Linked DNA regions of Nitratidesulfovibrio vulgaris str. Hildenborough. The protein of the gene in region 1 interacts with the protein of each later gene in a pairwise test. Links are inferred from orthologs where the notes say so. Each region holds a gene or a part of one and is shown in the gene's direction. Other genes may lie near its edges.

Region 1 (2,970 bases):
GAAGTGGCGCACATCTTCGAGGCCGACGCCACGTCAGACACCACCGCCCGCGAGCGCGCGCGGCTCGACATCCTCGTCTACGGCAGCAGGTATGACAGCCAGTGGCCGCATGTCGAGGCTGACGCCGACTACGCCGACATCAAGGGTATCGTGGAACACTGCCTCGCCTTCCTGCACCTCGAGGGCGCCACCTTCACGCTTGCGGCGTCGCATCCGTTCCTGATGCCGTGTGTGGACGTCGCCGTGCAGGGCAGGCAGGTTGGCGTCATCGGGCGTGTGCGTCCTGAAATCGCCGATGCCTACCACGCCCGCAAGGACGCGTGGCTTGCCGACCTCGACCTCGACGTGCTGCGCGAGTTGCACGATGCCGCCCGCATCGCGTTCCGGTCGCTGCCCGTCTACCCGCCGGTGCGGCGCGACATCACCGTGGCAGCGCCCGGTTCGTTGCAGGTGGGTGCCGTACTCGACCATATCCTCGGGTTGCGCCTGCCGCTGCTTTGCGGCGTGGAACTCATCGACGTGTTCGAACCGGAAGGGAAGGACGAGCGTAACCTCACGTTCCGCATGACGTTCCGCCACGCCTCGCGCACCCTGAAGGATGCCGAGGTGGACAAGGAACGCGATAAAGTGGCACATTCCCTCGTGGAGAAGCTTCCCGTCCGCATCTGACGGGACGCCCGGACAGGAGGGCGCATGGAGGAGAAGACGTACCGTATCGGCGAGGCGGCCGAGTTGCTCAACCTCAAGACCTATGTGTTGAGGTTCTGGGAGACCGAGTTCCCCCAGCTCGACCCTTTGCGCACGGAGAAGGGGCAGCGCCTCTATTCCGAGCGTGATATCGCCGTGTTGCGTCGCATCCGCCACCTCCTGCACGAAAGGGGACTCACCATAGAGGGTGCCCGTCGTATCCTCGCCGAAGAAGGCGGTCATGCCGCCGCAGAACCATTGCCGGTCGTCGCACCGGACTCCGCAGACACCACCCCCGCCGTAGCCGCATCGTGCGACTGCGGCGGGGTCGTCCGCGACATCGTCGCGGAGCTCGAGCAGTTGCGACGGCTTCTTGCCGGAACCTCCTGACGCCTTGCGCGTCGTTGCGGGGCGCCGCCCCGCCGAGAGACCCCACCATGATTCTTTCCCCCTCGCTTCTGTCGTCCGATTTCGGTCGACTCACGGAAGAACTCGCCGCGCTTGAAGCGGCGGGCGTCAAGTGGGTCCACTGGGATGTGATGGACGGTCGCTTCGTGCCCAACATCACCTACGGACAGCCTGTCATCAGCCACCTGCGCAAGAAGAGCGGCCTCTTCTTCGATGTGCACCTCATGGTCCATGAACCGGAACGCTATCTTGCCGACTTCGCCAAGGCGGGGGCGGATATGCTGGTGGTACATGCCGAGGCGACCAACCACCTGCAACGCACACTGGCGGAGATTCGCCGCCTCGGGTGCAAGGCGGGGGTGGCGCTCAACCCGCACACGCCGCTTTCGGTGCTCGACTACGTGCTCGAAGATGTGGATATGGTGCTCATCATGAGCGTCAACCCCGGCTTCGGGGGGCAGAAGTTCCTGCCCGCCACGTACCGCAAGATACGCGACCTGCGCGCCATGCTCGATGCCCGTGGCCTTTCCGCGCATATACAGGTCGATGGCGGTGTCGACCCTTCCAACACGGCAGCCCTCGTCGAGAGCGGGGCCGATGTGCTGGTGTCCGGGTCGGCGTTCTTCGGTTTTCCGCCGTATGACCAGCGCCTGCGCGCTTTCGAGGACGCAGCGGCTGCCGCACGCCCCGCGAACTGAAACGTGTTCTCATCCGTTGCCATGCGCCACGGAACAGACTAGGGGAAGCCACCCGGCCCGTACCGGGGCAACCCGCCGATGGAGGAATCAATGCCGTCTCGCAAGGATTTTGCCAATGCCATTCGCGTCCTGAGCATGGATGCGGTCGAAAAGGCCAAGTCGGGGCACCCCGGTGCACCCATGGGTATGGCCAACATCGCCGAAGCCCTCTGGAGAGGGCCGCTGCGCCACAACCCCGCCAACCCGCACTGGCCCGACCGTGACCGTTTCGTGCTCTCCAACGGGCACGGTTCCATGCTCATCTACGCGCTGCTGCATCTCACCGGCTATGCCGTGAGCATGGACGACATCCGTGATTTTCGCCAGATGGGCTCGCGTACGCCGGGACACCCCGAGTACGGCATCACCCCCGGGGTCGAGACCACCACCGGCCCCCTCGGGCAGGGCATCGCCACCGCCGTGGGTATGGCCATGGCCGAGCGTATGCTCGCCACCGGGTTCAACCGTGACGGCTTCCCCGTGGTCGACCACCACACCTATGTGTTCCTTGGTGACGGCTGCATGATGGAAGGCATCTCGCACGAGGCATGCTCCCTTGCGGGCACGCTGGGCCTCGGCAAGCTCATCGCCTTCTACGATGACAACGGCATCTCCATCGATGGCGAGGTCAAGGGCTGGTTCGCCGACGACACCCCCGCCCGCTTCGAAGCCTACGGCTGGCATGTGGTACGCGATGTTGATGGCCACGATGCTGCGGCCCTCGATGCCGCCCTCGCCGCCGCGCGTGCGCAGACCGGCAAGCCCAGCCTCATCTGCTGCAAGACCTGCATCGGCAGTGGTGCCCCCAACAAGTGCGGCAGCCACGACTGCCACGGTTCGCCTCTGGGCGAGGCCGAGATTGCCGCCGCCCGCGAGGCCATGAACTGGCCGCACCCGCCGTTCGAGATTCCCGCCGACATCTATGCCGCGTGGGATTGCCGCGACAAGGGTGCCAAGGACGAAGCCGCATGGCGTGAGATGTTCGAGGGCTACCGCAAGGCGTACCCCGACCTTGCCGCCGCATTCGAACGCCGCATGTCCGGTGAACTTCCCGCCAACTGGGAAGCCGAGGTCGAAGCCTGCATCGCCGCCACCGACAGCGCCGCAGAGAAGCTGGCGACGCGTGTGGCTTCGCGCA
Region 2 (3,066 bases), 2.3 Mb from region 1 along the record:
TTCTTCTCTTCGACATCGGCAACACCAACGTCAAGGTGGGCATCGCCACCGAAGGCACCGTGCTCACGTCCTACGCCCTGCCTACCGACGGCACGCAGACGGGTGACGGCTTCGGGCTGGCGCTGCTGGACATCATGCGTCATGCGGGGCTTGGCGCGGACGACATCGACGCGTGCGTGGGCAGTTCTGTTGTGCCAAGCCTCGACCCCCTGCTGCGCCACGCCTGCGAGCGTTTCCTGTGGCGACCGTTGCAGTTGGCGCATGTCGACCTGCCCGTGCCGCTCGAGAACCGCTACGAGCGCCCCACCGAAGTGGGTGCCGACCGGCTGGTGGCGGCGTTCGCCGCCCGCAGGCTCTATCCCGACGCACGGGCGCTCGTCTCCGTCGATTTCGGCACGGCAACGACATTTGACTGTGTCGATGGCGACGCGTATCTTGGTGGACTGATTTGTCCCGGTGTCCTTTCCTCTGCCGGGGCGCTTTCGTCGCGTACGGCGAAGCTCCCCCGCGTGAGCCTCGAAGTGAGCGAGGACATGCCCGTTGTCGGGCGAAGCACCACCACGAGCCTCAATCACGGCTTCATCTTCGGTTTCGCCGCCCTTGCGGAAGGTGTGACCGCGCGGCTGCGCAAGGTGTTGCCCGAACCGCTTGAAGTGGTCGCCACAGGCGGCTTCGCCCGTGCCGTGGCCCGGGTTTCGGACTGTTTCGACCATGTCAGGCCCGACCTGCTGCTGGAGGGCCTGAGATTGCTGTATCTTGAAAGCGAACAACGCTGACAGGCTAATGGCCCGGCAGACCCTCCCGCGGGCTGACCGGCGCAAGGCGGCGCACCGTCGCCGCACCTCAGAAAGCAAGGAGATGCACATGAGCACCATCGTTTCCGTCTGGGCGCGCGAGATTCTTGACTCCCGCGGGAATCCCACCATCGAGGTCGAAGTCTCCCTCGAATCCGGCCATTCCGGGCGTGCCGCCGTGCCGTCCGGTGCCTCCACCGGCACCCGTGAAGCCCTCGAACTGCGTGACGGCGACAAGGGCCGCTACAAGGGCAAGGGCGTGGAGAAGGCCGTGGACAACGTCATGGGCGAAATCGCCGAGGCCGTCATCGGGCTCGACGCCCTGCGTCAGGTGCAACTCGACAACACCCTTCTCGACCTCGACGGCACCGACAACAAGGAACGCCTCGGGGCCAATGCCATGCTGGGCGTCTCGCTGGCGACCGCCCGTGCCGCTTCGAGCTTCCTCGGCCTGCCGCTGTACCAGTACCTCGGCGGGGTCAACGCCAAGGTGCTGCCCGTGCCGCTGATGAACATCATCAACGGTGGCGCGCACGCCCCCAACAACCTCGACATCCAGGAATTCATGATCATGCCCATCGGTGCCGCCACCTTCCGTGACGCGCTCCGCATGGGTGCCGAGACCTTCCATACCCTCAAGGCCCTGCTCGCCGCCGACGGTCACGTGACCAGCGTGGGCGACGAGGGCGGCTTCGCCCCCAACCTCAAGAGCCACGACGAGGCCTTCAAGTACATCACCCGCGCCATCGAGGAGTCGGGCTACATCCCCGGCGCCGAAATAGCGCTGGCCATCGACGCCGCCGCCTCCGAGTTCTACCGCGACGGCAAGTACCATCTGGCGGGTGAGGGCAAGACCTTCTCCAACAGCGAGATGACCGAATGGCTCGGCGAGTTCACCGCCAAGTATCCGCTCATCTCCATCGAAGACGGCCTTGCCGAAGGCGACTGGGAAGGCTGGGGCGAGCTCACCTACAAGCTGGGCGACACCGTGCAGCTTGTGGGCGACGACATCTTCGTCACCAACCCCGACATCCTCGCGCAGGGCATCGATGAAGGCGTGGCCAACTCCATCCTCATCAAGCTGAACCAGATTGGCACGCTCACCGAGACCCTCGACACCATCGAGATGGCGAAGCAGGCGGCCTACACCACGGTCATCTCGCACCGTTCGGGCGAGACCGAAGACCACTTCATCGCCGACCTCGCCGTGGGGCTCAACGCCGGGCAGATCAAGACCGGCTCGCTGTGCCGCAGCGACCGTCTTGCCAAGTACAACCAGTTGCTGCGCATCGAAGAGGACCTCGACGATGCGGGCATCTACTTCGGCCCCATGATCGCCTCCCACTTCGGCTACGAGGGCGACGAAGAGTTCGAGGACGCCTAGTCCGCTTGCCTTTCGCGCCCGCAGCCGTTATGAAGCCGCCAGCGAAGGCCCGCCCCGACGGTGTGGCCCGCCAACGGAGATGACATGACGGATACGGGTACGTTCAGCGGGGCTTATGGCCCCACCGCCACGCGCCCTTGACGTGCGTCCGTGAACCGGCCGGAACCCCTACAGGTTCCGGCCGGTATTCTTTTCAAGCAGGAGGAGAGCCGATGCAATTGCTCGACGGCAAGGCCACAGCGGCCACCATTCGCGAAGAACTGCGCGCCGAGATAGCCGCGCTGACCCCGCGCGCCCGCCGCGCACCGGGGCTTGCGGTCATCCTCGTGGGTGAGGACCCCGCGTCGCAGGTCTATGTGCGCAACAAGGAAAGGGCCTGCCACGATACGGGTATCGTGTCCGAGGCGTTTCGCCTTGCCCCCACCACGACACAGGAAGAGCTTGAACGGCTCATCGCCGACCTGAACGTTCGCCCCGACATCGACGGCATCCTGTTGCAGCTGCCCCTGCCGCGCGGTCTCGACGCCCAGCGTTGCCTCGAGGCCATCGACCCCGCCAAGGACGTGGACGGCTTCCATCCCCAGAACATGGGGCGTCTCGCCCTCGGGCTGCCGGGGTTCCGTCCCTGTACCCCTGCCGGGGTGATGACGCTGCTGGAGCGGTACGACCTCTCGCCCTCCGGTCGCAAGGCCGTGGTGGTGGGCCGCAGCAACATCGTGGGCAAGCCCCTCGCCCTCATGCTGGGCGCACCGGGCAAGTACGCCAACGCGACGGTGACGGTCTGCCACTCGGGCACCCCCGACCTCGCGGCCGAATGCCGTACTGCCGATTTCCTCTTTCTTGCCATCGGGCGTCCGCGGTTCGTCACTGCCGACATGGTACGTGAAG

Evidence for each region. The genes of interacting proteins can lie anywhere in the genome.
Region 2: the proteins of rpe (region 1) and eno interact in binary tests that used the Escherichia coli proteins (3 or more experiments, as listed by UniProt). The link is inferred for Nitratidesulfovibrio vulgaris str. Hildenborough from one-to-one orthologs.

What each region holds. Positions count from the first base shown.
Region 1 is NC_002937.3:2,641,818-2,644,787, reverse strand. Bases 60-2,958 are described here. They hold rpe (ribulose-phosphate 3-epimerase), read left to right. Parts: upstream 60-1,124; coding sequence 1,125-1,793; downstream 1,794-2,958. Other genes in these bases: tkt (transketolase), read left to right, coding at 1,884-2,958; DVU_RS11840 (MerR family transcriptional regulator), read left to right, coding at 694-1,077; pheT (phenylalanine--tRNA ligase subunit beta), read left to right, coding at 60-669. In the rest of the region: more of pheT, read left to right, coding at 1-59; more of tkt, read left to right, coding at 2,959-2,970. UniProt on the Escherichia coli protein: Catalyzes the reversible epimerization of D-ribulose 5-phosphate to D-xylulose 5-phosphate.
Region 2 is NC_002937.3:364,232-367,297, forward strand. Bases 27-3,021 are described here. They hold eno (phosphopyruvate hydratase), read left to right. Parts: upstream 27-864; coding sequence 865-2,178; downstream 2,179-3,021. Other genes in these bases: DVU_RS01590 (type III pantothenate kinase), read left to right, coding at 27-776; folD (bifunctional methylenetetrahydrofolate dehydrogenase/methenyltetrahydrofolate cyclohydrolase FolD), read left to right, coding at 2,391-3,021. In the rest of the region: more of DVU_RS01590, read left to right, coding at 1-26; more of folD, read left to right, coding at 3,022-3,066. UniProt on the Escherichia coli protein: Catalyzes the reversible conversion of 2-phosphoglycerate (2-PG) into phosphoenolpyruvate (PEP). It is essential for the degradation of carbohydrates via glycolysis.